DNA from 2 places in the Bacillus sp. JZ109 genome. Region 1 is predicted to be linked to the other one. Evidence: riboswitches for the same ligand, from Rfam matches in the RefSeq annotation. Region 1 holds a riboswitch; the other holds the start of a gene.
What was found. A riboswitch is a leader RNA that binds a small molecule or an ion and turns the genes downstream of it on or off. The one in region 1 is predicted to bind S-adenosylmethionine.
Positions count from the first base shown of each region.

Region 2: it holds a riboswitch for S-adenosylmethionine, as region 1 does, so the genes downstream of both, M1D94_RS15345 (bifunctional homocysteine S-methyltransferase/methylenetetrahydrofolate reductase) here and M1D94_RS01135 (5-methyltetrahydropteroyltriglutamate--homocysteine S-methyltransferase) in region 1, are expected to answer to the same signal.

Region 1 is NZ_CP096388.1:204,935-218,023, forward strand. Features, by position in the region: gene M1D94_RS01105 (methyltransferase domain-containing protein) at 1-805, shown strand, start outside; gene M1D94_RS01110 (GntP family permease) at 959-2,377, shown strand; gene M1D94_RS01115 (CoA transferase subunit A) at 2,401-3,117, shown strand; gene M1D94_RS01120 (succinyl-CoA--3-ketoacid CoA transferase subunit B) at 3,114-3,764, shown strand; gene M1D94_RS01125 (3-hydroxybutyrate dehydrogenase) at 3,781-4,554, shown strand; gene M1D94_RS01130 (5-methyltetrahydropteroyltriglutamate--homocysteine S-methyltransferase) at 4,606-5,742, opposite strand; SAM riboswitch class I at 5,820-5,926, opposite strand; gene M1D94_RS01135 (5-methyltetrahydropteroyltriglutamate--homocysteine S-methyltransferase) at 5,995-7,128, opposite strand; SAM riboswitch class I at 7,210-7,316, opposite strand; gene M1D94_RS01140 (LURP-one-related/scramblase family protein) at 7,382-7,870, opposite strand; gene M1D94_RS01145 (hypothetical protein) at 7,999-8,262, opposite strand; gene M1D94_RS01150 (hypothetical protein) at 8,552-8,680, opposite strand; gene pepT (peptidase T) at 8,785-10,017, opposite strand; gene yxjL (two-component system response regulator YxJL) at 10,067-10,723, opposite strand; gene M1D94_RS01165 (sensor histidine kinase) at 10,710-11,933, opposite strand; gene M1D94_RS01170 (CcdC protein domain-containing protein) at 11,951-12,424, opposite strand; gene galE (UDP-glucose 4-epimerase GalE) at 12,653-13,089, shown strand, end outside.
Region 2 is NZ_CP096388.1:2,899,661-2,917,446, reverse strand. Features, by position in the region: gene iolX (scyllo-inositol 2-dehydrogenase) at 1-745, shown strand, start outside; gene M1D94_RS15420 (DinB family protein) at 797-1,306, opposite strand; partial or broken gene M1D94_RS15415 (LysE family transporter) at 1,356-2,016, opposite strand; gene M1D94_RS15410 (aminotransferase-like domain-containing protein) at 2,084-3,538, shown strand; gene M1D94_RS15405 (pentapeptide repeat-containing protein) at 3,546-4,184, opposite strand; gene M1D94_RS15400 (alpha/beta fold hydrolase) at 4,390-5,196, shown strand; gene cysC (adenylyl-sulfate kinase) at 5,224-5,823, opposite strand; gene sat (sulfate adenylyltransferase) at 5,820-6,989, opposite strand; gene M1D94_RS15385 (phosphoadenylyl-sulfate reductase) at 7,102-7,812, opposite strand; gene M1D94_RS15380 (2-phosphosulfolactate phosphatase) at 7,999-8,685, shown strand; gene M1D94_RS15375 (phosphosulfolactate synthase) at 8,682-9,440, shown strand; gene M1D94_RS15370 (YitT family protein) at 9,485-10,114, opposite strand; gene M1D94_RS15365 (mandelate racemase/muconate lactonizing enzyme family protein) at 10,210-11,325, opposite strand; gene M1D94_RS15360 (MFS transporter) at 11,334-12,602, opposite strand; gene M1D94_RS15355 (GNAT family N-acetyltransferase) at 12,714-13,562, opposite strand; gene M1D94_RS15350 (GNAT family N-acetyltransferase) at 13,568-14,017, opposite strand; gene M1D94_RS15345 (bifunctional homocysteine S-methyltransferase/methylenetetrahydrofolate reductase) at 14,108-15,946, opposite strand; SAM riboswitch class I at 16,036-16,153, opposite strand; gene M1D94_RS15340 (YajQ family cyclic di-GMP-binding protein) at 16,260-16,751, opposite strand; gene M1D94_RS15335 (CvfB family protein) at 16,850-17,746, shown strand.

The DNA.
Region 1 (13,089 bases):
CGGTTCTTCCATGGATGCGGCATCAGGAAAAAGCTTGATTTGTACAGAACGGCGGCATACATTTGATTTATCTCGGCACGGCTACGTGAACTTCCTGACAAAGCCGGTCAAAACCAGTTACGGTGCCGAGCTTTTTGAAGCGAGAAGCAGGCTGATTGGAGAATATGGTTTTTTTGAGCCGCTCCATGATACGATTGCAGAACTCATCAGCCATCCCAAATCCGGTCAAGAGGCATTTACCATCCTGGACAGCGGTTGCGGTGAGGGTTCCCATTTGAACGCGCTTTGCGGGTTTGATTATTTAGGGAAAGAAGCGATAGGAACCGGCATCGATCTTTCGAAGGATGGGATCTTAAAAGCTTCTAAGGCATTCAAAGATCAGATGTGGGCGGTTGCCGATGTGGCGCGTGCTCCTTTTCATGATCGCCAATTTGATGTTGTGCTGTCTATTTTTTCCCCGTCCAATTATGCAGAGTTTCATAGACTGCTGAAGAATGATGGCATGCTCGTAAAAGTAGTGCCGCGAAGCGACTATTTAATAGAATTAAGGCAATTTTTATATGCTGATTCACCAAGGCGCACGTATTCCAATGCGGCAGCTGTTGAGCGTTTTACAGCAAATGCAGCATACAGCCGTCCTGTCAGGCTGCGCTATGTTAAAACGCTTGACCAGCAGGCGATCCACTGGCTTCTCAAGATGACGCCGCTTGCCTGGTCGGCGCTGAAAGATCGAGTCAGCCTGCTGAAAGAGATGAAATCAGTCGATATTACGATTGATGTTGATATCCTAGTAGGAATGAAATGAATGGCAGAGGAAAGCTCCGAAAAAAGGAGCTTTCCTTTTTTAATCGGAATAGTTGGCCCACGCTTCTCGTACATATGGAAAGGGGACGGAAACAGCCGATGCGGACAGGTTTTTGTAAACGCTTTCTAGTTCGCGGAAATGGGGGATGTGTGTGTGGAACTGATCATCATTCTATTGGCGTTAGGTTTGCTGATGTTTACGGCGTATCGGGGATTTTCTGTCATATTGTTTGCGCCGATTTGCGCGTTATTCGCGGTGCTGCTGACAGATCCAAGCCATGTGCTTCCTTTTTTTTCATCAATTTTTATGGAGAAGATGGCGGGTTTTATTAAGCTGTATTTCCCAGTGTTTTTGCTCGGTGCCATTTTTGGAAAGGTCGTTGAAATGGCCGGGCTTGCGGCATCAATCGCGAAAACAATTGTCCGGCTTGTCGGGGCAAAAAGAGCGATACTTGCCATTGTGCTGATGGGCGCTGTCTTGACGTACAGCGGCGTCAGCCTGTTTGTTGTCGTATTTGCCGTATATCCTTTTGCGAAAAACATGTTCCAAGAAGCAAACATACCAAAACGCCTCATCCCGGGAACGATTGCTTTAGGGGCTTTTACGTTTACGATGGACGCACTTCCGGGAACGCCGCAAATCCAAAATGTCATCCCGACGTCGTTTTTCAAAACAGACATTTATGCCGCCCCTTGGCTGGGCTTGATGGGCGCAGTGATTGTGCTGGCAGCTGGGATGCTCTATTTGGAATCAAGGCGGAAGAAAGCGCAGGCATCTGGCGAAGGTTATGGCGGTTTTGATTCGCAGAATGCTCCTGCTCCTGAATCGATTGAGTCCGCGGCTGAACCGGACAAAAGCCCGATTCGGCACGCGCTTGCCTTTGTCCCGCTTATTCTCGTCGGTGCAGTGAATAAATATTTCACCATTTACCTGCCAAAGTGGTATCCGAATGGATTTGATTTTTCTTCCATAGGATTAAAGGAGTTCGGCAGGCTTGATATTTCTTCAGCGGCTGCTATTTGGTCGGTGGAGATTGCTTTAGTGATTGGCATCATCACAACGATTTTATTTGATTGGAGAAGTGTGTTTGCCCAATTGAAGGAAGGGCTGAATGAAGGAATTGGCGGCGCCTTGCTGGCATCTATGAATACGGGTGCCGAGTACGGGTTCGGCGGCATTATCGCCGCGCTGCCGGGGTTTCATAAGCTGAGCAGCGGAATTTCACATACTTTTACCGATCCGCTTGTAAATGGCGCCGTTACGACAACTGCGCTGGCGGGAATCACCGGCTCGGCTTCAGGAGGAATGGGCATTGCGTTAAGCGCGATGTCAGAACAATACTTACAGGCGATTCAGGCTTACAATATTCCGCCAGAGGTGATGCATCGGGTCATTTCAATGGCATCAGGCGGGATGGACACACTGCCGCATAATGGCGCTGTTATCACGCTTCTGGCCGTGACGGGTTTGACACACCGGCAATCCTATCGCGATATTTTTGCGATCACGCTCATTAAAACGGCTGCCGTATTTGCTGTAATCGCGATTTACAGCCTGACTGGTCTAGTGTAGAAGAAAACGAAAGGAGCATCAATATGGGAAAAGTGCTGTCATCAAGCAAGGAAGCTGCGAAACTGATTCATGATGGGGATATGCTGATCGCGGGAGGGTTTGGGCTGTGCGGCATCCCTGAACAGCTCATTTTGTCTATAAGAGATCAGGGAGTAAAGGATTTAACCGTTGTCAGCAATAACTGCGGAGTCGATGACTGGGGGCTTGGTTTGCTTCTGGCTAACAAGCAAATCAAGAAAATGATTGCTTCCTATGTCGGTGAAAATAAAATTTTTGAGCGGCAGTTTTTAAGCGGAGAGCTTGAGGTCGAGCTTGTTCCCCAAGGAACGCTCGCTGAGAGAATTCGTGCAGGCGGTGCAGGCATACCGGGATTTTATACGGCGACAGGCGTCGGCACCTCCATAGCCGAGGGAAAAGAACATAAAACATTCGGCGGCCGGACTTATGTGCTGGAGCGAGGCATTACCGGCGATGTGGCGATCGTCAAAGCGTGGAAAGCGGACACCATGGGCAATTTGGTTTTTAGGAAAACGGCGAGAAATTTCAATCCCATTGCCGCCATGGCAGGCAAGATCACGATTGCCGAGGCGGAAGAAATCGTGGAAGCAGGAGAGCTCGATCCAGATCACATCCATACGCCGGGAATTTACGTACAGCATGTCGTGCTTGGCGCGAGCCAAGAAAAACGGATTGAAAAACGAACAGTTCAGCAAGCATCGGGAAAGGGTGAGGCCAAGTGAAGGAAGCGAGAAAACGAATGGTCAAACGGGCTGTACAAGAAATCAAGGACGGCATGAATGTGAATCTCGGGATTGGAATGCCGACGCTTGTCGCAAATGAGATACCCGACGGCGTTCACGTCATGCTTCAGTCGGAAAACGGCTTGCTCGGAATTGGCCCCTATCCTCTGGAAGGAACGGAAGACGCGGATTTGATCAATGCGGGAAAGGAAACGATCACTGAAGTGACGGGCGCCTCTTATTTTGACAGCGCTGAGTCATTCGCGATGATAAGAGGCGGGCATATCGATTTGGCTATTCTTGGTGGAATGGAGGTTTCGGAGCAGGGTGATTTGGCCAATTGGATGATCCCGGGCAAAATGGTAAAAGGGATGGGCGGCGCTATGGATCTCGTCAACGGGGCGAAACGGATCGTTGTCATCATGGAGCACGTCAATAAGCATGGTGAATCAAAGGTGAAAAAAACATGCTCCCTTCCGCTGACAGGCCAGAAAGTCGTGCACAGGCTGATTACGGATTTGGCTGTATTTGATTTTGTGAACGGCCGCATGACACTGACGGAGCTTCAGGATGGTGTCACAATTGAAGAGGTTTATGAAAAAACAGAAGCTGATTTCGCTGTAAGCCAGTCTGTACTCAATTCTTAATGGGAAGGTGTTTGACATGAGAAAACAAGTCGCCTTGGTGACAGGGGCTGCCGGCGGAATCGGATTCGAAATGGCAAGAGAATTCGCCCGGGAAGGTGCCAGCGTCATCGTTTCAGACCTCCGTCCGGAAGCATGTGAAAAAGCAGCCTCCAAACTTGCAGAAGAAGGCTTTGACGCGGCGGCCATTCCGTATGATGTGACAAAGGAAGCGCAAGTTGCTGATACGGTGAACGTCATCCAAAAACAATACGGCCGCTTGGATATTCTGGTGAACAATGCCGGTATTCAGCACGTCGCTCCGATTGAAGAGTTTCCGACAGACACCTTTGAACAGCTGATCAAGGTCATGCTGACGGCCCCCTTTATTGCAATGAAGCATGTTTTTCCGATCATGAAAAAACAGCAGTTTGGCAGAATCATTAATATCGCGTCTGTTAATGGATTAGTCGGCTTTGCAGGGAAATCCGCTTATAATAGCGCCAAGCACGGCGTCATTGGACTCACAAAAGTAGGGGCGCTGGAAGGCGCGCCCCACGGCATAACAGTCAATGCGCTCTGTCCGGGTTATGTCGATACCCAGCTTGTACGCAATCAGCTTAGCGATCTATCAAAAACTAGAAATGTCCCTTACGACTCTGTACTTGAACAAGTCATTTTTCCGCTTGTGCCGCAAAAGCGACTGCTTTCCGTCAAGGAAATTGCGGATTATGCCGTGTTTTTGGCAAGCGAGAAGGCGAAGGGCGTCACTGGGCAGGCTGTCGTCCTTGATGGGGGCTACACCGCACAATGACATAAAAAACACACTTGCTCCGCTAGGGAATCAAGTGTGTTTTTTCTTTTCTTATTTCCAAACATCATTAGCGATCTCAACCACATGGCGGAGCTTCGCCCATTGCTGTTCTTCAGTCAGCTTGTTGCCTTCCTCAGTTGAAGCAAATCCGCATTGAGGGCTGAGGCAAAGCTGGTCTAAGCTTACATAACGGGACGCTTCTTCGATACGGCGTTTCACGTCATCCGGATTTTCAAGCTCACCGAATTTAGATGTCACTAAGCCAAGAACAAGCTGAAGATCAGACCGTTTTACGTAACGGAGCGGCTCAAATCCGCCTGAGCGTGAATCATCATACTCTAAGAAAAGTCCGTCAAGATTCAAGCCGTCAAAAATGGTTTCGGCTGCTGCGTCATAGCCGCCTTCCGCTGTCCAAGTGGACTGGAAGTTGCCGCGGCAAATATGCATGGTTACCGTCAAGTCATCCGGGCGGTCTGCTATCGCGTCGTTAATCGATTTCGCAAACAGCTGGCGAAGCTCATCAGGCGTTGTTCCGAACGCTTCGATTTGTTTTAAGCCTTTTTCTGATAAGAAAACGGCCCACGCTGTATCATCAAGCTGGAGGTAGCGGCAGCCTCTGTCATAAAACGCTTGAATCGCTTTTTTATATGCTTTGGATACATCATGCTGGAAAAGGTGATAGTCGTTTTTGTATGCACCTTTTTCCAATTTCCCGCGGAAAAACAGCATATTCGGGCTTGGAATGGTCATCTTTGGCGTCGCGTCACCGGCAATGCTATGGAGAAATGAGTAATCTTCAAGCATTGGGTGTGTTGAAAAGTCGATATCGCCTGTGACTTTAATGCCGCGTGCTTTTGTCTGTACGTTATGGAATTGAATGCCTTGCTCAGGAGTAAACGGCTCAACGCCATCTAAGTTTTCCAGGAAATCAAAGTGCCACCATGCTCTGCGGAATTCACCGTCTGTCACGACGTTCAGGCCGATTTCCCTCTGTTTTTCCACAATGCGGATAATTTCATCGTTTTCGATCTGGCGAAGCTGCTCAGCCGTAATATCGCCGGCCGCTTTTTGCAGCCGCGCTTTTTTGACGGGCTCAGATCTTAGCAGGCTTCCGACTTGATCCGCGCGAAACGGCGGTTTTTTTCTTTGAAGTGATTTTTGTTCTGCGGGTGTTGTTTGTTGTGACATGTTGTCCATTCCTTCTTTCCATTCAAATGTAAAAAAGCTCTTCCTTTGGATAAGGAAGAGCTTGCGTGACAATCTCAACCTTATCTTCAAGAGCAATCATTGCTCTAAAGGATTTAGCACCATTCTGTTAAACAGCGGTTGCCGGGTATCGCAGGGCCAGTCCCTCCACCTCTCTTGATAAGGAAAACCTTTTTATGAAATTTTCTGATAGTATCTATTATTCACACATTTTCTATTTCTGTCAATGATAGATTATCTCCACACATCGTTGGCAATGTCGATGACATGGCGAAGCTTTGCCCATTGCTGCTCCTCTGTCAGAAGGTTGCCTTCTTCTGTAGAGGCGAAACCGCACTGCGGGCTCAGGCATAGCTGGTCCAAGCTGACAAAACGCGCGGCTTCATTGATACGGCGTTTCACATCTTCAGGATTTTCAAGCTCGCCGTATTTCGATGTGATCAAGCCGAGCACAATTTGCAGATCCTTGCGCTTCACAAAACGGAGCGGATCAAAGTTTCCGGAGCGGTCATCATCGTATTCCAAGAAAAGGCCGTCAAGGTTTAAGCCGTCCAAAATCGTTTCCGCTACAGCGTCGTACCCTCCTGATGCCGCCCAGGTTGAGCGGAAGTTGCCGCGGCAAATGTGCATTGTGATCGTTAAATCGTCAGGCCGGTCTGCGACGGCATCATTAATTGTTTTGGCAAATATGGATGGCAATGTTTCTGGATCGCCGCCGAGCGCCCGGACAACCTCTCTGCCTTTTTCCTCAAAGAAGAGAGACCATGACGTATCATCGAGCTGGAGATAACGGCAGCCAGCATCATAGAAGGCTTTGATTGCTTTTTTGTATGCTTGAGCCAGGTCATGAAAATATTCCTCTTGATCGTCATAAATCCCTTTATCCGCCTTTTCGCCAAAAAACAGCATATTTGGGCTGGGAATGGTCAATTTTGGCGTCGCGTTACCGGCAATCTCATGTAAAAATTGATAATCAGCAAGCGCTGGGTGGCTCGTAAAATCGAGTTTTCCCGTCACTTTGATGCTGCGCGCTTTCGTTTTTGTGTTATGGAACTGAATCCCCTCAGCCGGGATGAACGGTTCCACACCGTCAAGCCCTTCCAGGAAGTCATAATGCCACCAAGAACGCCGGAATTCCCCGTCTGTTACTACATCGAGACCGATTTCTTTTTGTTTTTCCACGATGCGGATGATCTCTTGATTTTCGATATCACGAAGCTGTTCTGCTGTCATCTCACCAGCCGCTTTTTTTTGCCGGGCTTGCTTTACCGGAACGGAACGAAGCAAACTGCCGACATGATCGGCGCGGAAAGGTGCTTTGCGTTGTTTTTCTGTTTTTTGTCCTGCAACATTCGTTTGTTGAGCCATGTTATTCGCCTCTTTTCTGAAATATTGAGCATGTAAAAAGCTCTTCCTTTGTGAAGGAAGAGCTTGAATGATCAAATCTCCGCCTCATCTGCAAGAACGCAATGTTCTTAAGGATTTAGCACCATTCTGTTTGAAACAGCGGTTGCCGGGTATCATAGGGCCAGTCCCTCCACCTCTCTTGATAAGGTACAACTTCATATTCAGATTTCAATTATCTTAATATTATTACTTTTGGATCAATTGTCAATGCTTTTTAGAGAATACTTTCATCTTCATCGTTATATAAAACCATATCAAGCACGATAGCGATGGCAGTGCAAATCAGAACATCTTCCTCGTTTGCAATCTGCAAGTGATAGGAATCACCCCAGCTGAGCCACTTTTTGCTCACTGACATCCGGACATTTTCCCCGTCCGTCAGCTGGAATTCATCCCTCCATAAATCACCATCGATTTCCCAGTTAAGCCCGGAAATCACAAATTTCGGTTTGAAAAACGTTACTTTCTTCGTTACCTCACAAACTGTTTTCCCGCCAATTGAAATCTCATAGCGCGGCAATAAAGACATTAGTTTTTGTTCTATGGAAACGAGCGTTTTCCCAGATGAGTCTGTCATTTGTAATGAGTCTCCTAACGAGAAAAAACGCCCCTCCACCTTGAATGTTTCTTGTTCATCCCGGTCATAAATGTGAAATGCATCTTTAAATGAGAACATTTTTTGTTTCATAAATAACTCGATCATTGCTGAAGTCTCCTTTGGGTTTGCCTTGTATGAAATTACGGATAGGTGGCGAAAAGGTTTCAGGCTCTAAATCAAAACAATTTTAAAAGGCTGCGTGATTCAGCAGCCTTTTCATTTGAAATATAGAATTAGGAAAGATGCATCCGGCGTTTTTGGCGGATGGCGTCAAGGTCGATTAGGTTGTTGTGATGAGGTGCGGCTGCTGGCAGAGGGCTTGTCTTTTGCGGTTTGCGGCGATTGTCCTTGCTGAAAGAAAAAAGAAGATAGCCGCATAATGCGATGATAATAAATAGGATCATATTACATACCTCCCAAAAAAAGTTTTGGTACTCTCTATTGTACGGATAAAAAGTCAAAAAGTATTCAAAAAATTCTAAATCAATAAATAACAAGAAACTGTCCCTCTAAAACAGTATAACCTGATGACCTGAAAATAGTCTTGAATCACGCTGTTTGCTCTTGTTGATGATTGGTTCTATAGTTACTATCGACGATAAAATAAATTCCTTTATATAACTTTTAACCTAAGTTTGAGTAATTCGAATTGCCTGTTTTTGGGTGCTGTATTCTTGCTTGTTTGGTTTATACCCTATTTTGCGGAATTGAACACAAAAAACCCAAATTACGGAGCATTTGGGCGGTACGGGTGAATACGGATTGTATTTAGGGGATTTGAATGTTTTATTTGAAGAAGCGTTTGAACATTTTTCTAATTTTTTGAAATGGGCTGGATTTCTTTTGCATGTTAAGCGGCCTGGAAATGATCCATTTTTTCAAGAGACTCTTTGCAGCGATTGCATGTTTTGTCATTGTTTTTCCTCCTCATTTGTTGATACTTGTTTTACGGAGGACGCGTTTAAAATGTTTCATTTTCACACAAAAAAGCCAGTCCTTTTTTGGACTGGCTTTTGGCATTATGCTTGCGCTTCAAACTGCTTTGCAATCTCCACGATGACATTTACGGCTTTGACCATATTATCAACTGAGATGTATTCAAATTTGCCGTGGAAGTTTTCCCCGCCTGTAAAGATGTTTGGCGTCGGAAGCCCCATGTAGGACAGCTGCGATCCGTCGGTGCCGCCGCGGATGGGGGAAATCTTCGGTTCAATGCCGAGGTTTTCCATTGCTTGCTTGGCAATGTTGACGATTTCGATGACAGGTTCAATTTTCTCTCTCATGTTGTAGTATTGGTCGTTCATATCCAGCAGAATCCGGTCTTGCCCGTATTCGTTTTGAAGTTCTTCAACGGCACGCTTCATTGTTTCTTTTCTGTTTTGGAAATTCTCTTTGTCAAAGTCTCTAATAATGTAGTGGAGCTTTGTTTCCTCTACGTCTCCTTGAATCGACAGCAGGTGATAGAAGCCTTCATAGCCTTCCGTATATTCAGGCGCTTCGTCTGCCGGCAGCAGGCTGTTCAGCTTCATCGCGATTTTCGCAGAGTTGATCATTTTCCCTTTAGCTGTTCCGGGATGTACGTTGTTGCCTTTAATCGTAATTTTTGCGGCAGCGGCATTGAAGCTTTCGTATTCAAGCTCGCCGAGCGGCCCGCCGTCAACCGTGTAGGCAAAGGATGCATTGAACCGTTTCACATCAAATTTGTGCGGCCCTCTTCCGATTTCTTCATCAGGCGTAAAGGCGACTCTGATTGTGCCGTGCTTGATTTCAGGGTGTTTGATGAGGTAATCCATGGCTGTCATGATTTCAGCGATACCGGCCTTATTGTCTGCGCCGAGAAGGGTGGTGCCGTCTGTGGTGATGAGTGTATGGCCCTTATAGCCGGACAGCTCAGGGAATTGATCAGGTGACAGGGTGACCTGCAGCTGTTTGTTGAGAACGATGTCTTTTCCATCATAGCTTTCGATGATTTGCGGATTCACGTTTTTGCCGGTAAAGTCTGTAGCGGTGTCGACGTGAGCGAGAAAGCCGATTGTCGGCACGTCTTTTTCAGTATTGGAGGGAAGAGTTGCCATGACATAGCCGTTTTCATCAATGGCTGCATCCTGCATGCCGATGGACTTCAATTCATCAACGAGCATGTTTCCTAATGTCAATTGGCCGGGTGTGGAAGGACAAGTGTCAACGGATTCATCGGACTGTGTGTCGACTTTTACATATGTAGTAAACCGTTCAATGATTTCTTCTTTCATTTCCAATCATCTCCTTTGTCTTATTTTAGCATGGCGGGATGAGAGATTTCTATTGCACAATACCGTTTCGAATGGCAAATACGACTGCCTGTGTCCGGTCTTGGGCATTGCATTTTTGCAGGATGCGGTGCACGTGGGTTTTCACAGTGCTTTCACTGACGAAAAGCTTTTCAGCAATATCCTCATTTCTCAGTCCGAAGGCCATTTGCTGAAGAACCTCAAGCTCTCTTTTGGTGAACGGCTCTGCCAGTTCTTCTGGATGGGGCTGTTGCTTCGCCCGAAATGTCTCACTGATAATTTTAGCAGCTGTGACTGTACGGAAAATCGCCTCGCCTCTGGCCGCAGCGCGAATCGCATCTATCAACTCTTCAGGAAGTGTATCCTTCAGCAGATAGCCGACTGCGCCCGCACGGATGCCTTCAAATACGTATTCCTCCGTGTCAAAGGTGGTTAAAATGACTATCTTTGTATCTGGAAGTGCGGACATAATGTCTTTCGCCGCTTCGATGCCTGAGCAATGCGGCATCTGGACATCCATGAGGATGACATCGGGTTTTGTTTGTTTTGCGAGTGCTATAATATCGCAACCGTCGCCGGCCTCACCAGAAACCGTCATATCCGTCTGTGCGTTGATGACGTAGCGGAAACCTTCACGCACAAGCGGCTGATCATCGGCAAGCGCGACGCGTATGTTATCTTTGTTCATCTTTTTGCTCCTTATTCGTTGTCATGAGCGGCAATGACAGCTCAATTTTCAGGCCGCTCGGCTGTACGGCACTGAAAGTAAGGGAACCGCCTGCTTTTTCTGCGCGCTCTTTCATTCCTGTCAGGCCAAATCCATAAGTAAGGCTGCCGGTGAATTGTCCGTCGTCGGTGATTGTGACATAGAGATGGGACTTGTCGTTAGAAATGACGGCCGCCGCATGAGAAGCGTCAGCGTGACGAATGATATTGGTCAGCGCTTCCTGCAAGATGCGGTAGATCGTTTCGCTCACGTTTGGAGGCCAAGACTCTTCTGACAGTCCGGCAGTATCTAAAGAAACGTGCAAGCCGCTCCGTTCCTCCACTTGATGAATGAGCCCCCGCAAAGCGGTAAGCCCCACCATCGATTCACTACGGCCCATTTGGTGAACGACAGACCGTACTTCTTGAAGACATTCCCTGGCGACACTCAGTACATTTTGAATGACTTTTTCTGAATCCTCCTTGCTGCTTTTGAGGATATAGGGAAGAGATTGAAGCTGAACAATCACAGAAGTCAGCTCGTGACCGATACTGTCATGAATGTCGCGGGCGATTCTTGTACGTTCCTCAAGGACCGCGTACCTTAATGAAAGAACAGAAGCCTCCTGCAGCTCTGCATGCGCTTTCTGGAGTTCTTTATGAGCATGCTCCAGCTGCACATGCATTTTTGCCAATTCAGCATGATTCCGTTCAGCCTCCTTTCTCGCTTCTCGTCTGAAACGCATGGAGGAGAAGAAGACGTAGAGTCCGATCATGATCGAGATGTTGCTGATGATATCGTCCCAGCTGCTGTCAAAAACAGAATACAAAAAGAAAGCATTGCCCCCAATTAGGCACACTGTAAGGATCAAAGACAGCCGTGCAGGAAGCTTTATGGCTGCATAAACCATTAAAAATACGAGTAAAAAAAAGGCGGCTCCCTGCTCTTGGCCGGAAACAGCCCAAAGAAAAACGGTCAGGATCCAAAGCCCGATGAATATGCTCAAACTAACAGCGGTGGATGCCACATAGGGAATGATCCAAATGAATGCTAAGTATACCGCAAATACAAATGCTAACAAAATGGGATCAGCCTTAGTTGGATGAGATAAAAATTGTATGCAATTCAAAATGAGAATAAGGCTCGGCACAAGCTTCTTGTAGTAGTGCCGAGCCGGAGTTTGTCCGTTCATGCTGGTCCTTCTTTCGGTTATTGAATGGATACTTTGCCGGCGGTCAGCCGTCTGTATGCTTTGTAAAGCATGATGTTGCGGGCTGTGATGGTGCCGAGGGGAACGAAGAACATAGAATGAATAATGGCAATAAACATCTCGTTGCTCTCAGGCAGCCATGTTCTCGCGGCCATGCGCAAAGAAAGTATCACTAGAATGAGGATAACACTCCCAAGTGAGCCGCGTGAAGTGACCTTTCCGGTTTCCGGGTGAATCCGCACATTTACCATCTTCCCAATGCCAAACCCGCAGGCCAGCCCGATTAATAATAAAATGCCGCTGATCGCCACATGTAATACGGAATGAAAATACGCCGGCTGAAACGATGCTGATACGCCCCATAAGAGCAGCAGCGGAATGATCAGCAACTTCCCGGGTCTGACAGCTTTCTCTCGGTACATCGATAAAATAATAAGAATCAATACAATAAAAATATATGGGCTCATCGCCATGTCATCAAATCCTTTCTGCATTAAGCATAGCGAAAAAGGGAAAGGAAAACGTCAACCGGCAGATTGATTTTTCAGCAGCTATACTTGTTCGCGCTGCATAAAGGTATGAAAATGCTGATAATATATGAAAAAACTATTAATAAACGATTAAACTTCTTAAAAATGGATGTGGACCGGTTCTAAACACTATATAATGAAAACAGGTCATTTTTTAGGAGGGTTTACATCATGGCAATACTTGTTACTGGCGGTGCCGGGTACATTGGCAGCCACACATGTGTTGAACTATTGAACAGCGGCTACGAGATTGTTGTTCTTGATAATCTGTCCAACAGTTCAGCTGAAGCGCTGAACCGTGTCAAGGAGATTACAGGAAAAGATTTAACGTTCTACGAAGCGGATTTATTGGACCGGGAAGCGGTAGATTCCGTTTTTGCTGAAAATGAAATCGAAGCTGTGATTCATTTTGCAGGGTTAAAAGCAGTCGGCGAATCTGTTGCGATTCCCCTCAAATATTATCATAACAATTTGACAGGAACGTTTATTTTATGCGAGGCCATGGAGAAATACGGCGTCAAGAAAATCGTATTCAGTTCATCTGCGACAGTATACGGCGTTCCGGAAACATCGCCGATTACGGAAGACTTTCCATTAGGCGCGACAAA
Region 2 (17,786 bases), 1.4 Mb from region 1:
CGTTGAAAAACCGCTGACATTAAGCCTTGAGGAATCTAGAGCAGTGTCTGAAAAAGTGAAGGAGACAGGTGTCATTTGCCAAGTCGGCTTTATGAGACGATTCGATCCCGCATACGCAGATGCCAAGCGGCGGATTGACGCGGGTGAAATCGGCAAACCTATCTATTATAAAGGCTTTACGCGCGACCAAGGCGCGCCTCCCGCAGAATTTATCAAACACAGCGGTGGAATTTTTATTGACTGTTCCATCCATGACTATGATATTGCCCGTTATTTGCTAGGGGCGGAAATCACTTCTGTTTCAGGACACGGCAGGATTCTGAACAATCCGTTTATGGAGCAGTATGGTGATGTGGATCAGGCGCTGACGTATATTGAATTTGACTCCGGCGCAGCGGGGGACGTCGAGGCAAGCAGAACCTCTCCATACGGACATGACATCCGGGCGGAGGTGATCGGGACAGAGGGCAGTATTTTCATAGGGACATTGAGAAATCAACATGTGACCATCCTATCGGCTAAAGGGAGCAGTTTTGATATCATTCCAGACTTTCAAACTCGTTTTCATGAAGCCTACTGCTTGGAGCTTCAGCATTTTGCCGAGTGTGTCCGTGATCGAAAAACACCGATTGTGACAGATATTGATGCGACGATCAATTTAGAAGTGGGTATCGCCGCAACCAATTCCTTTCGAAGCGGCAGGCCGGTACAGCTAGATGTGAAGCGCGCTTATACAGGTATGTAAAAGCTAACATGTTGCATTTGAGGCTTTCCGCCAAAAAAAAGCAAGGACATTTTAGCCCTTGCTTTCTCTTTTCTCATATAAATAGTACATATAATCAGTAGGTACTCCTGAATGGCCCAGCTGTCTCAGCATGGCGGTTACGTTCCCTCTGTGGTAAGTGCCGTGATTGACGACATGCAGGATGGTGTCTGCATAGGTTGATTCCAGTGTACCTAGTTTCGGATGCTGCATTGTGAAGGTCTGTTCTAAGTCCGTCTGGCGGCTGAAGAAATCATGATACTGTGACTCCAGCTCGGCAGCGTGCTGTTTAATCGCTGCCATATTACCTTGCGCGGACTCTAATTTGCCTGCGCTGTCTATAATCTCTTGGTAGGCCACTCCCGAAAGAACATTCAGCCAAATGTAGTCAGCCCTGCACATATGAAGCAGCACGTCGCTGACAGAAGGAAATACGCTCTTTACTTCTTGGCAGGCAGTTTCCTCCGGCAGGTTTTCGATATGGGTAAATATTTTCTTGTTTGCCCAAGAATGATAGTCATAAAACTGTTTTGCATCAGTCATCAGCATGCCTCCTTTTCTAAGAAATTCGTTTTTTTCATCTGTTTTTCCTTCAATTGCAAAAGAGTGACACCCCAAAATATCCTGCCGCTGCCCACATTACCGCTGCAGAGCATTTGTTTACGATCAGCATAAGCCTGCCGCTCGTATCTATCGTCTGAAACAACCGGCCCGCTATTGCAAGGCTGATAAACCAAATCCAAGACACAGCGATGCAGGCGGCCATAAAGAGCCATTTCTCAAGCCCCGAATATTGAAGAGAGCTCGTGCCGATGACGCCGATCGTGTCCAGAATGGCATGCGGGTTTAAAAGAGAAACTGCGGCCGCAAATGCAACTTGCTTTTTTGGTGTGAACGTATGTTTCTCGTTTTGGCTTGTGTTCGGACGGCTGTTCCAAGTCACCCAGCCCATATAGAGCAAAAATAAAAATCCGCCGGCCATCATGACTGTCTCAAACACAGGCAGCTCCTGCACAATGACAGACACGCCCGCAACGGCTAATACGATTAACAGGGTATCGCAGACTGAAGCACTGATGACAGCTGGGAGAGCCCGCCAAATATGCTTTTGCCACGCGCCTTGCTGAAAAATAAACACATTCTGCACTCCCAGCGGCAAAATTAAGCCAAACGCGAGCACAATTCCGTGAATGATTGCATTCATGCTGAAAAACTCCCTTCACATTTTTTTCAATCATAAGAGAGATTGTCACTAAAGTCTCCAGCCATTTGGTTGGGTTAGGAACCAGCCAAATGTATAATGTGTAAAAAAGGGGGGGCATGACCTTGTCGCAATGGCAGCCAAGCCGAAAGTCGGATGTTCCGCTGCATCGGCAGATCGAACAATATATGAAAGACAAGATTCTTCACGGAGAGTGGGCTGTAGGGACGAAAATCCCCTCACAGAGAACGCTGGCCGACATGTTTCAAGTCAACCGCAGCACAGTCACAGCAGCCATAGATGAACTCACGTCTCAAGGCTTGTTAGAGGGAAGAAGAGGCGGCGGTACGAAGGTTGTAAACAGTACTTGGAGCGTGCTGGCGGCTGAGCCTCCGCTTGATTGGAGCGATTACGTCCGTTCGGGCATTCATCGCGCCAATTCTTCCATCATTCAAGCTATTAATCAGAACGAACCAAGAGCGGATATCATCAGATTAGGAACTGGAGAACTTTCACCGGATCTTGTGCCTGCTGACACAATTGGACGGATGTTTCAGCAAATCAATCTGGGCGTCCTGTCTTTAGGATATGAGCAGCCGAAAGGAAACCGTAAACTGCGGGAGGCAGTGGCCGACCATTTAAAAGGAAAGAAGATCCATGTGTCACCGTCTGCAATTTTAATTGTGTCCGGTGCACTTCAGGCACTTCAGCTCATCTCAATTGGACTTTTAAAACGAGATTCTGTCATTTTGACGGAGAAGCCGTCCTACCTTCAATCCTTGCATGTATTTCAATCAGCTGGGATGCGGCTTCGCGGCTTGCCGATGGATGATGAAGGGGTCAAAGCGGGGCTTGTTTCTTCTAATCGAAAACAATATGGAGGACAGCTGCTTTACACGATTCCGTCGTTTCATAATCCGACAGGCACAGTCATGTCAGAGCAGCGAAGGAAAGAGATCATCAGCCTGTCAAAAAAAGAGCAGCTGCCCATCATTGAGGATGATGCGTACGGTGATTTATGGTTTGAAGAAAAACCTCCGCAGCCGTTGAAAGCAATGGATCATGAGGGCAATATTCTGTATCTGGGCACGTTTTCCAAAACGGTTAGCCCCGGTCTGCGAATCGGCTGGCTTGCCGGTCCGGAGCCGGTTATTGAAAGGCTGGCGGACATTAAAATGCAGACAGACTACGGATCAAGCGGCCTGTCCCAGTGGGCGGCTGCCGAGTGGCTGTCACAGGGGTATTATGAAGAGCATCTGACTTGGGTACGCAGGAAGCTTAAAGAAAGGAGAGACGCCGCCGTTCATTTTCTCGAGCGGTATGCCGGGGACATTGCCACGTGGCGGATTCCCGCAGGCGGCTTTTATATTTGGGTGACATTTCACAAAAACCTGCCTGTCAGCCGTTTCTTTTATGGATTGCTGAAACGGCAGGTGCTTGTGAATCCCGGCTACATTTATGACGGTGAAGACCGAAACAGCATCAGGCTGTCATATTCCTATGCATCTCTTGGAGATTTGGAAACTGGCATTAAAGCGGCAGCTGAAACAGCACGCCGCCTGATGATGTCCTAAGCTTTGGTTATACGATGACAGCTCCCAGTGCCCTGGCGAAGGCAATCGCATGCTCAGGTGCGATTTTGCAGCCTTTCAATTTGTCGAGGGAGACATGAAGCTGTTCAAAACGGCACGTGCTGATGTCCATGTTTTGAAGGGATGTGCCGGTAAAGCTGGCGCCTTCCAATTCGCATCCGTCAAAGTGTGTCTGCTGGAGCACCGTATCGCTGCATTCACTTTGCATAAGAGCACAGTGATCAAATCGAACTTGTTTCATATTTGAATACGAAAATGAGCTGAAATGTCCGTGGCATTCCTCGAATGAAACATTCCGCAGCGTTGCTTCCGCCACATTCATTCCAACCATTTTTGACTGCTTAACTGAAGTTCTGTGAATGACAGCCCCGCTGAAATCGGCGTTTGATAAATCGCACTTTTCAAAGATCACATCGGTCAGTTCAATATGCCGAAAAGACACATCGATAAAGACGACATTTCTGAATACCGTTTTTTCAACACAGAGTCTTTCAATATCTTCGCCGCAGATGGTACAATCTTCAAACAAATGCATGCTGATTACATCATCCTGCGTCACGGCATCATGAAAATCTGCGGTTTGCAGGTTTTCCGGTATGTTTGGTTTTTGAATTGCGATTTTATTCATGTGATGACATCCTTTGCTGCCCGAAAAACAGAGGCTTCCGGGTTCAATTTAATAGATCGTTAAGGAAATTGATACATATAGTAAATCGTGAAAAGCCTTTTCTTGGTACAGCAGCCCGCTTGTTTTGTAAGCATAAATGGAAAGCTTCCTATACGTCAAGGCGTTTACAGGCCGAAAAAGCCAAAGGGAACAGGAGGAATGCGGAATGGGGCATTACGTCAAAACCGAGGAGTATGTGACACTGTTTGTAGAGGATATCGGACATGGAAGGCCGATCATCTTTTTGCACGGGTGGCCGTTGAATCATAAGATGTTTGAATATCAAATGAATGAGCTTCCGAAAAGGGGATTTCGTTTTATCGGCGTTGATTTGCGGGGATATGGGCAATCTGACCGCCCTTGGGAAGGCTACGATTATGACACGATGGCCGATGATGTGAAAGCAGTCATTTATACGCTGCAGCTTGAGAATGCGATTCTTGCCGGTTTTTCAATGGGCGGCGCCATTGCAATCCGTTATATGGCAAGGCATGAAGGAGCCGATGTTGATAAGCTGATTTTACTGTCTGCGGCGGCCCCCGCGTTTACAAAACGCCCGGGTTATCCGTACGGGATGAGGAAGCAGGATATTGACGATATGATTGAATTGTTCAAAGCTGATCGGCCCAAAACACTGGCTGATTTAGGGAAACAGTTTTTTGAGAAAAAAGTGTCTCCAGAGCTTAGACAGTGGTTTCTCAATCTGATGCTGGAGGCCTCCTCCTACGGGACGATCCACTCGGGCATCGCATTAAGAGACGAAGATCTCAGAAAGGAACTTGCTGCAATCAAGGTGCCGACGCTGATCCTGCACGGGAGAAAGGATAGAATTGCGCCGTTTGATTTTGCGAAAGAATTGAAGCGCGGCATCAAACAGTCGGAATTGGTTCCGTTTGCAAACAGCGGGCACGGAGCATTTTATGAGGAAAAAGAGAAGATCAACAGTTTGATTGCGCAGTTCTCCAACTCATAAGAAAAAACCCGACATTGATCGGGTTTTTTATATAATTCCTCTGTTTTGAAGTGCGTTAATGATGAGATCAGCTCCATCGGAAATAGAGGTCTGGTCTGACTCAATGATGAAATCGGGTGAAAGCGGCGCTTCATACGGAGAATCGATCCCGGTGAAATGTTTGATCTCTCCGTTTCGCGCTTTTTTATAAAGCCCTTTTGGATCGCGCTGTTCACAAACATGCAGCGGGCACTTCACATAAATTTCGAAGAACTCACCTTTAGGAAAGAGTGCTCTAACCATGTCCCGATCCTCTCTGAATGGAGAAATAAAAGCCGTTAAAATCATTTGCCCGCTGTCGACAAACAGCTTCGCCACTTCTCCGATCCGGCGGATGTTTTCAATCCTGTCACCAGTCTGAAATCCAAGATCTTTGTTTAAGCCGTGGCGGATATTATCACCGTCAAGCACGTAGCTCTGAATGCCCTTGCGGTAAAGCTTTTCATCGACTGCATTGGCCAGCACCGATTTTCCGGAGCCGGACAAACCTGTAAACCAAAGGACGCAGCTTTTGTGTCCGTTTAAGGACTGTCTGTCAGACTTTGAGATGGCAGCGGGATGCCAAATGATGTTCGGATTGTGTGTCATTGCAATTCCCCGCTGTTTTGTTTGATGGCAACAGGCTGTTGGTGAAGTCCCTTGATCAGCACGGCTGCGACCTCAGGCCGGCTGAATTCTTTAGGCGGCTTTTTGCCTTGGCGGAGAAGCTCTCTCACTTTTGTGCCTGATAAGTGGATGTGGTCTCTTGAGCTGTGCGGACATGTTTTGGAGGTGCCCATGTTTCCGCATTTTCGGCAATAAAAGCTGTGCTCAAAAAACATCGGCTTGATGCCCAGCTCTTCCTCTGTGAATGATTGAAAAATATTTTGGGCGTCGTATGTTCCATAGTAGCTGCCGACACCCGCGTGATCACGGCCTACAATAAAATGGGTGCAGCCGTAATTTTTTCGGACGAGCGCATGGAAAATCGCTTCCCGCGGACCTGCATAACGCATGGCGGCAGGGAAAACCGATAACATGACACGATCCTTTGGATAATAGTGATTAAGCAAAGCCTGGTAGCTCTCCATTCTGATATCGCTTGGGATATCGTCTGACTTTGTTTCTCCGACAAGCGGGTGAAGCAGCAGACCGTCGACCGTTTCTAATGCTGTTTTTTGAATGTATTCATGCGCTCTGTGAACAGGGTTCCTGGTTTGAAAGCCGACAATCGTTTTCCAGCCGAGTTTTTGAAAGGCTGCTCTTGTTTCTGCGGGCGTTGCATAAAACTGTTCGAAAGATTTGTCAGGCAGGCGGCTGACCGTGATAGGCCCTCCGATATAGTAATCTGGGCGCGCCAGCAATTTTTTTACGCCTGGGTGGGCAGGATCGTTTGTTTTAAAAACAGACAGTGCTTCTTGTGTTTTATCAGGCTGGTATATATCGGTGACTGTGATCATGCCGTAGGTAACACCGTCTTTCACAAGCTTGACGTGATCTCCGGCAGACAGCTGTTTTGCTGTTTTTTCTCCGACAGGCAGCGTAATCGGCAGGCTCCACGGCAAGCCGTTTGCCAGCCTCATTTCCTTCACAACACGATGATAATCTTTTTCTCCCAAAAAACCTGTTAACGGGCTGTATCCGCCGATCGCGATAAGCTCCAGATCACTCAGTGCAAGCTGATCCAGCTCTGCTTGGCACGCGCACCCTTCAAAATGGCATGCGGGATCACAGCGGTTGATTAATACCCCTCCATGGGGTTCGTTTCCATTCAACGTGTTCAACCTCCAATTATACGTTTCCTTGTTTTCTTTTCTGCGGTTAATGAAAGTTTGACATCAGCGTCTCAACATCATTTCGATTCTCACATCAAGAACCTGCCATCCGCTATTCTTGATGCAGGCCGCATTCTGTTTTCTCCCGTCCGGCCCATCTTCCAGCCCTCTCATCGTTCGGGTCCGGGGAAGGCAATGTACACATTTCACAGCCTATGCTCGGATAATGTTGATCGTGCAGTTTGTTATAAGGCAAATTGTGCAGGCGGATGTACGTCCAAACGTCATCCCATGTCCAGTGGATGAGCGGGCAAATTTTGATGAGCTTAAACTTCTGGTCCAGGTTTACGTATTGAATATGCTTTCTCGTTGGCGACTGCTCCCGGCGCAGTCCTGAAATCCAAGCTGTCATGCCGGACAGGTGCTTTTTGAGCGGTTCAATTTTCCGCAATTGGCAGCAGAGGTTCGGGTTATGCTTCCATAGCTCTCCGCCGTACTTCGTCCCCTGTTCTGTTAAGCTCAGCTCGGGTTCGAGCATCTGGATTGCAAATCCCGGATATCGCTCTTTGACGGTCTCGATCAGCTCATATGTTTCCTGAAAATGAAGCCCGGTATCCAAAAAGATGATGTGTGCGTTTTTGTTGATTTTTGATATTAAGTCTAGAAGCACCATTCCTTCTGCGCCAAAGCTGCATGCGTACACAATCTTTTCTCCGTACGTTCGGTAAGCCCACTTCAACACATCGAGCTCATCGATCAATTGATCCGTTATCTGTTTGGACAGCATGTCGTTCCATGTGTCATATGTGATGGTTTCGTTCAACGTTTTCCCCCCGTTTGCATCTGCTTTTTTTATCTATTGATCGAGTTATAGGCAGACTATTCATTTTTTGCATAAAGGTTCAGGGTTTTTACGTGCCGCGCCCGCCTAAAATGAGGTGCGGAACCATTAAGAGCCCGGCTGAATATGCTTTTTAGCAAAATGGTTTTATGCCCAAGGAGAGGTAGTATGCCGATAGCCATTTATCAGGGGCATCATCATTCGCTTGCCCCGGCGGACATTAACATCGTCATTGATGTCATCAGAGCTTTTACGGTCGCCCATTATGCGTTTATCGGCGGGGCGAAAGAGATTTTGTTGGTCCGGACAGCTGATGAAGCCTTTGCGCTGAAAGACACCTATCCGGATTATGTTTTGACGGGAGAGGAAAAGGGGGTCGGTATCAGCGGATTTGATTTAGATAATTCTCCAAAACGTATGGCTGGGCAGGATATGGCGGATAAGCGCCTAATCCAGAAAACAACAAACGGCGTCACAGCAGCATTGGGGGCGCTGAACGCAAAGCATCTGTTCGTAACTGGATTTTCCAATGCCAAAACAACGGCAGAGCATGTGAAAAAGCTCGCCGCAAACGATTGTGTCGTGAACATTGTGGCTTCCCACCCATCAGGTGATGACGATATGGCGTGTGCGGAGTATATCAAAGGCATCATTGAAGGGACAAATGCGGTAACGGCTGAGGAGGCGATTCAAAGAATAAAACGCTCTTCTGTTGCGGAGAAGTTTTTTGACAGCCGCCAGCCATTGTTTGATTCGGAAGACATCGTTTACTGTACAAAAGAACTGACGGGCGATTTTGTGATGAAAGTGAAACAAGATGGAGAAGTTCCAACGATAGAGAGGGTCATAATATGAATGATTTTTCACTAGAATTGCCAGTGAGAACAAACAAGCCGAGAGAAACCGGGCAGTCCATTTTAATTGATAACGGCTATCCCTTGCAATTTTTCAAAGATGTCATAGCCGGAGCGTCCGACTATATTGATTTTGTGAAATTCGGCTGGGGCACATCATTACTTACGAAAGATCTTGAAGAAAAAATCAGCACACTGAAAGAACATGACATTACATTTTTCTTTGGCGGCACACTGTTCGAAAAGTACGTAAGCCAGAAAAAAGTGAATGAATTTCATCGGTACTGCACCTATTTCGGCTGTGAATATATTGAGATTTCAAACGGTACGCTCCCGATGACAAATAAAGAGAAAGCGGCTTTCATTGCCGATTTTTCTGATGAATTTCTTGTGCTCAGTGAGGTGGGCAGCAAGGATGCGGAATTAGCAAGCCGGCAAAGCTCTGAGGAATGGCTTGAATATATCGTTGAGGATATGGAAGCGGGCGCGGAAAAAGTGATTACAGAAGCCAGAGAAAGCGGAACGGGAGGGATCTGTTCCAGCAGCGGCGATGTCAGATTTCAAATTGTTGACGACATCATTTCCTCGGATATTGATATCAACAGGCTGATTTTTGAAGCGCCTAACAAAACGCTTCAGCAAGGGTTTATTCAAAAAATCGGGCCGAATGTGAATCTGGCCAATATTCCATTTCATGATGCCATCGCGTTGGAAACGCTGCGTTTAGGGCTAAGATCCGATACCTTTTTTCTGTAAAATAGCGGCTGCGGGGCTCTCGTCGTGAAGAGAGCCTCTGCCTATTATTTTTTATGGCGGTACATAGGCGTGAGATAGGGAAGTGAGGTCAGACGGATGTTGTAGATGAAGTCGATGACTCTTGTCGATATCACTTGGCATATGAGGGCTTGAATGACGATGCCCCAGTCAATAATAGACGCGGTGACCATAAAAATGATGCAATTCATGATGAGCAGGATCGTTCCGGGATTCCCACCGCGGTAGATAGAAATCATCAGAGCAAGTGCTCCGAACCCTCCGTTTGAAATTTTATATTTGTATAAAAGTCCGATGCCGAGTCCCAATAACACTGCGCCGCTTGCCAGATCAAGCCACAGATTAGATGTGATATCCGGAAAAACCGCATCAAAGATCAATACCGAGACAGAGGTGACGGTGATAGAAGCGAGGGTGCCGGTGAATGTTCTCATCTCCAGCCATTTTAAAGCGGTAAAAAGCATTGATACATTCACAGCCCACACTGAAAATCCGTGGGGGATTTGAAACAGATAATGCAATAGCACCGCAATACCTGCTGCACCGCCTGTTGGAATATCATGCGGAAATAAAAACAAGGACATGCCGAGTCCCTGTAGTACGCCGCCTACGACAATCATAAACGTAAGTTTTGCTTTCATCAGCAGTTCAGCCATTAAGTCATTTGCTCCTTTATGAAAAGACTTGTCCGCTGTTTTCATTTTATGAGGCTGTCCATTATTTATGTCTCAAAATAAAGAAATGGCCCAGCTTAATATGCTGAGCCATCCCACTTGTAGCGATTGACGATCTCCATATTGATCTCTGTTCCAATGCCTTTTCCTTTCGGGATGTGGACCATTCCTTTTGAAGGCTGCAGGCTGACGAGATCTGTAAAAGGATTCTCCATGACGTCCCACTCGATCGGTTCAATGTGATCGTTCTTCATTTTAGACCATGGGGGCAGACAGGCTTGTGCAAATAAAGCATAGAGTCGTGAGAGCGATCCGTCATATGCATGGGCGGATGCTCTGACGCCGAAATAACGCGCGAGCTGGAGGCAGTCCCGAAACTCATCAATTCCGTTGACATGCATGACATCGGGCTGAATGATATCCAAACAGCGCTGTGAAAGGAGAGGCACATATTGCGCCGGGCCTTTCATGTTTTCTCCACCGGCAACAGGAACAGACAAACGGCTTCGAAGCATAGCGTAATCCTGCGGGTGATCAAAGGGCAAAGGCTCCTCAAGCCAGCCAATGTTCGTCCATTCGGAGAAATAGCGCTCCCATTTAAAAGCCGCAGCGGCATCGTAGCTTTGGTTTGCGTCCAGAATCATCGTAATGGAGCTGCCTGCTGTATGCTGCAGCGCATTGATGTGCCGGACATCCTCCTTGAATGAAGTCCCGCCAATTTTGACTTTGATTTGCTCAAACCCTTTTTTCAACTGGGCTTCAACATTGGAGACTGAGCGGCTGATCCATTGCGGGGAGTCTGAGTACGATTGAAAAGACGCGTACACAGGAATCTCCTCTCTGTATCGCCCGCCCCATAATTCGCAAACCGAACAATCCGCAGCTTTGGCTGCAATCTCTGTCAGCGCCATGCTTACAGCGGAGGCCGCCCGCTGGTGCCATTTTTGAATCGTGCGCACTAATGACAGGCGGCTGCCGGCCTGTTTTCCCAATAGAAACGGGATGATCCGCTTCGTAAAACCGACATGGAGAGCAGGGAGCCAATCAACGCATTCTCCCCAGCCGTCTATCCCGCTTTCGGTGATAATCCTAATGAGATAACAAGTCCGATATCGTTTAAACCCATTGGCATCTCCGTATGGCTTTTCTAATCGGTGAAATAGCGGAAAGGTTTCAATCCGTACAATTTTCAAACTGGGTGCTACCTTTCCTCAGCGGGCTGGAGCCGATTGCCAGCCATTTTAGGGTCTTCTTTTTCTTTTGTTTCTTCATTGTTTTGCTTCACATGGATGAGCATCATCACAAGAATCCCGACAACGAGAGTCAATCCCGCGATGCTTAAAAACATGCCGGGTCTGGACCATTGCATCAGGCGGCCGAAAATCGGAGGACCGATCGCTACCCCTAAGAAACGTACAGAGCCGTACAGCGAGGTGACAAATCCCCGTCTTTCTTTGCCGACAGCCCCGGTAATAAAACTGTTCACACAAGGAAGGACAAGACCTGAGCCTATACTGCTCAGTACAAGAACACTGATAAAAAGGACAAGATTTTCAATGAATGACAGTGCCGCGTAGGATACGGTCATGAACGCCAATCCAAGTACGATCAGCTTTTTCATTAACGATTGCTTTTGCCCGATTTTGCTTCCTGTTGTATAGGACGTCACACACATAACCAAAAGCGGGATCGCTAAAATCAAGCCTTTCTTCACGCCGTCGGTGTCGTATGTTTTTTCAAGAACATCTGAGAGATAAAACAGGATGCCGAATAAAGTAAACAAACAGGTCGCACCTGCTAAATAAGCGGTAAACAGCCATCTGCCTTCGTGTTTAAAGACACTTAACAGCCCTTTTGCATATTTTCCGATTGGTGGCGGTTCTTTTTCCTTTTTCTTTTCTTTAATAAAAATCCAAGTCAGTACGATCGAAATGATACAAAACACAGGAAAGGCAAAAAACGCGCCATACCAGACAAGCAGGGCGATCAGCGAGCCAATGATCGGCGATAGCACTTTCCCCATGCCGTTTGAAGCTTCAACAAGGCCGAGCACCTTGCTCTCCTGGGCGCCTTTAAACAGATCTCCCGTCAGTGCCATGGCAATTGGGCCGGTTCCGGCTGCCCCGATTCCCTGTAACGCTCGTCCTGCCATGACCCAAGGATAGGCATTGTCAAAAAAACCTGCCGCAAACCCGGCTAACAAACCGCCGGCACCATACAAAATTAAGCAGGGAATAATGATGACTTTCCTTGAGAATCGGTCTGCGAGATAACCGACAATCGGAATCGCAAAAGCTGCAATCAAGGAAAATACTGTGATCACGAGACTGACTTGAAATTGTGATAAATGAAGTTCAGATTTCATTTTTGGCAAAATCGGAATAAGCATCGAGTTTCCTAGGGTTAATATTAAAGGGATTGAACCGATTGCTACAACCGTCATTCCGTTATTTTGTTTTGATGATTCCATCTCAGAGCACACTCCTTTTCTTCTGCTTAGAATGTCCCTGATGGCTTCGTTTATTCAGCGATCAGACAGCAAAAAACCGAACAGAAGATACCTGTTCGGGAAAAAAGAGGGTTAACCGAGAGCCTGTGAAATCAAAGCATATAAGTGTCCATTTTGAATAGGCGCTTTTTTCTGATAAAACAAAAGCGGAGGTTCATCATCTTTACGAAATCCCATTTCTATCAGGCTGTCATGCAGAGACGTGTGTTCACTCGGTATATCGATTCGCATCGGCCCTTGTTTGCCGGCCGCCAGCCTGTTAATTATTTGTGCTGCAACATCTGATGATGCAGCGATGATAGGGCCGAATTTCAAATTGGCCGGTGTCTGTACAGAAAGTCCGTAGCCAATTAGCTGTCCGTCATGATTTCTGGCGATGATACATTCGCATGAAGCAGAAATAAGCTGCTGCAAAAGATTTGATCGATCTCCGCCAAAGGCTTCCAGATCCGCCGCGGTTAAGTCGTGAAAGTCTTGTTCTCTAAAGGATGTCAGTTCAGCATCAAGCTTTTTTGTATAAGGTTGAAAACTGTGACAGCTGTACTTTCGCACTGAACCTGCCGTATGAAAACCTGCTTTTTCATAAAGCGGCAAACCTTCTTTTGTGGCGCAAAGCCTGATGGCGGTGTTTTCACCCGCTTGGGGGATACAGGCGTTTACCATACGCCGGCCGAGACCGAGCCGTTGATATTCTTTGTCCACGATCACGAGGCCGATAGAAGCAAGCCGGCCAAACAAAAACAAGCCGATGCAGGAAATAATATCACCGCTGACATTTTGATAGCCGAAAAAGCGTCCTTGCTGGACAAGCAGTGCCAGCTCTTGTTCGCCGTAATCCGGCCACCCGGCTTGCCTGCAAAGCCGCAATAGACTAGGGATATGTTCTTCATGAAGCTTAATCAGCTTATCGATTACCCTCATACAGATCACCTGCTTGTTTCGAGTTTTTTATACATGATGATATGAGTGCCTATGCCGGGAATCTCAAACGGTTCGCCGAGTACTTCCCACCCAAGCTTTGAATAGTAGCCTTTCACCTGGCTTCTGGCATTGCACCAGACTGCCTGAACGCCGTTCTTTGCCAGTTTCTCTTCCGCGTGTTTGATCAGCGTGCTCCCGCCTTTTTGATCGCGATATCCTTCAAGCGTTGCCATGCCTCTCAGCCGATATGCTGGGGATTCTGTTATTAATGGCTGATTTTGCGGGGAAAAAGAAGCGATGCTGATCAGCTTTCCTTCAAAAAATGCGCCGAGATGAAAGGAGCCTTTTGCATGATCCTCTTCATATTTGCATTGTTCAATGGATTGATGGGGACGCAGAATGCGGTGCCGGATTTCATATGTATCTTCCGCGGAAATGGTTTTGACTTCGAGCATAATGTTCCTCCTCATGACTGTTTTTCTATATCGTAACACGAATCCCGTTGAAAAAGACCGCCCGATTGGATCAGACAGTCTTTTAAGGGATTAATGCAAAAAGATATTTTGGCGCTGCTCATCTTTTTGCTGAATATAGGAAGTGAGCTCGGCGGTTAAGTCAGATCTGAGGAAAGGCGTTATCAAGTAGATGCCGTTAAACAGCTCGCATGCCGTATCCAGCAGGGAGCGTGCAATCGCAAGGCCTTCCGCCTTTTGCTTTTCTTTATCTTCACCGGCATGGGCCATTTTTTCGCGAATCGTATCAGACAGCTTAATGCCGGGAATTTCATTATGGATGAATTCGGCATTCCGGCTGCTTGTCAGCGGCATGATGCCGATATAGATCGGCGTCTTCAGATGTTTTGTTTCGTTATGGATATCGACAAGCTGCTGCTCGGAATAGACAGGCTGAGAAACAAAATAATCTGCGCCGCAATCTATTTTTTTCTCAAGCCGTTTTACCGCTTTATCCAGATGGCGGACGTTAGGATTAAATGCGGCGGCAACTGAGAAATTCGTTTTCTTGCCGAGCGGTTTTCCAGACAGAGACAGACCTTCATTGAATTGTTTGATCAGCCTGATTAAATCAAAAGATGTTAAATCATATACAGACGTCGCACCAGGAAAATCCCCAATTTTAGAAGGGTCACCTGTAATAGCAAGCACGTCATTCAGCCCTAACGTATCAAGGCCCATTAAATGTGACTGTAAGCCGATAATGTTACGGTCACGGCACGTAATATGGACAAGGGAACGCATATCGAGCTGCTGCTTGATGAGAGCGCCGCAGGCAACATTGCTGATCCGCGGGGTCGCCAGAGAATTGTCGGCGAGTGTCAGGGCATCGATTCCCGCTTCTTTTAATTCAGCAGCAGCGGACAGAAATTTGTCAAAGCTCAGTTTTTTCGGCGGATCCAGTTCTACGATAATAGAGCGTTTTTTCGCCGCGATCTCATCCAGGCCGGGCTCGGTTCGCTCGTGATGAACAGAAATGAATTCTTTCGCCCGGGTTTTGACTTCTTTTTCTGTAATCGGAGCTAGTCCGCCAACTGCTTCCGCCATCGCCCTGATGTGATTCGGCGTTGTGCCGCAGCAGCCGCCGATAATCCGCGCGCCTTGCTTACGGAATTCTGACGCGCTGTTTTGAAAATACGTGTCGTCTGTTTCATAGACGAGCCGTCCCTCTTCAAGCGAAGGAAGACTGCTGTTCGGATAAACGGATAAGAAGACGTCATCAAAAATCGGCACTTCGCTGAGCGCTTCAATCATGTGATAAGGGCCGAGGCGGCAGTTAATGCCGACGATATCAGCTCCGAGATCCGCAATCGAGCGCAATGCGTCAGAAAGCGGCGTTCCGTCCTGCAATACGCCTTGCTCGTGCATGGAGACATTGAGCATAATCGGAAGATCAGTCTCTTTGCGCGCGATTTTCAGCACTTCACGGGCTTCTTCCAAATCATAATATGTTTCTAACAGCAAGCCATCCGGCTCTTCATGCAGCAGCAGATACAACTGCTCGCGGAAGCTGCGCTTAATTTCGTCAAGACTGTACGCGTTTTTATTAAATGTCCGTATGCCGCCCATCGTTCCAAGCACGTATGCATCGCCTGCTGAAGCCCGCGCGATCTTTACGGCCTCCTGATTCATTTTTTTGATGTCATCCTCAAGCCCGTGTCTGGATAATTTAATATAGTTGGCCCCGTACGTATTCGTTTGAATAATGTTGGCTCCCGCTTCAACGTACGCTTTATGTATGCGCTGAATTTCCTCCGGCTTTGAAATATTGAGCTCCTCAAAACACCTGTCAATGCCATAGGAGTAGAGGAGTGTCCCCATGGCGCCGTCACCGATTAACACCTGTCTTTGCAAATCTTCTAAAAGTCCCATTGTCTGCCTCCTTTATTCACATCAGCAAGGAAAAAAGAGAAATAAAAAAAGTCCTCTTAAGAAGAAGACTTTGTCAGTGATTTTGTCTCTTCTTATCTTCCAAGCTGTTCGAGCTTGCTGGATTTAGCACCTTGGTCATGGCTGATCGCCATTACACCGGTTGCTGAAGCTTCGTCGGGCCAGTCCCTCTGCTTCTCTTGATAAGAACGGATATGAAATTTTCGTGTCAGGAAGTGCCAAAAGATACCTGGCGTTTTTCCCTTTCTCCAAATTTACCGAAAATAAAGACAATAATCAATAGGAATCAGAAAATTTATCTGAAATTTATAAATTGAACGTCAATTGGCAGATCTGCTCCCCGTACAGCTGAGATAATCTGCTGCAGGTCATCTTTGTTTTTTCCGGTGACACGCACTTGATCATCCTGCACCTGAGACTTTACTTTCAGTCCGGAGTTTTTGATGATCGTATTGATTTTTTTTGCGTTGTCCTTGTCAATGCCTTGAACAAGCTTTGCACGCTGGCGCACCGTTCCGCCTGACGCGTTTTCAACCTTGCCGTACTCAATGTTTTTTGTCGGTACGTTTCGTTTAATCAATTTGCTGACCAGCACATCTTTCAGCTGGCTTAATTTGAATTCGTCATCGGAAACGAGGATAAGCTCCTCTTTATCTAAAGAAATGTCGCTTTTGCTGCCTTTAAAGTCATATCGGGTACTGATTTCCTTCAGTGCAATTTGGATTGCGTTTTGCACTTCAGGCAATTCCACCTTGGATACAATATCAAATGAACTTTCTTTTGCCATATGAAAACCTCCATAACATTTAACTTATGTGTTGATTATAGTAGAATAAAGAGAAACTTCCAACAGAACAAAGAATCAATTTGTGATGATTGGAAAAAATGTTAACAAAATCCGCAGAGAATAAGCGGAACAGGAAGGACGATAGCATGAGACCAGGGCAGCAATTAACCTTGAGTATAGATCACCAAACCGACTTCGGTTACTTTTTAACCGATGGGGAAGATACGATTCTCTTACATAACAGTGAAATGACTGAGGATATCGAGGACAGAGACGAAGTAGAAGTCTTTATATACGTAGACCAGCAGGAAAGGCTTGCGGCCACGATGAAAATTCCGGTCATCAGCGCGGATGAATATGGCTGGGTTGAAGTGGTGGATAAAGTGGAAGATATGGGCGTTTTCGTTGATGTCGGTTTATCGAAGGACGCACTAGTCGCAACTGAGCATTTGCCGCCGTACGAAGATGTCTGGCCGCAAAAAGGGGACAAACTTTACTGTATGCTGAAGGTGACGAACCGGGGGCGCATGTTTGCGAAACCAGCGCCGGAAGATATCATCAGCGAACTGTTTACCGACGCTTCAGAAGATCTGATGAATAAAGAGCTGACAGGTACGGTGTACAGGCTGATCGCATCGGGTTCATTCGTGATCACGGATGACGGTATCCGCTGTTTTATTCACCCGTCAGAAAGAAAAGAGGAGCCAAGACTCGGTTCAAGAGTCACAGGCCGGGTGATTCAAGTGAAAGAAGACGGTTCAGTCAACTTGTCGCTGCTTCCAAGAAAACAGGATGCAATGTCAGTTGATGCTGAGTGCATTCTAACGTATATGAGAACGAGAAACGGTGCCATGCCGTACAGTGACAAAAGCCAGCCTGATGATATCAGAGAACGTTTTAATATGAGCAAAGCCGCCTTTAAACGCGCACTGGGCCATTTGATGAAAAACGGAAAAGTGTATCAGGAAAATGGATGGACATACGAGAAAAAATAGCATGAAAACGGCTCGCCTGCAGCAGACTGCGGAGCGAGCC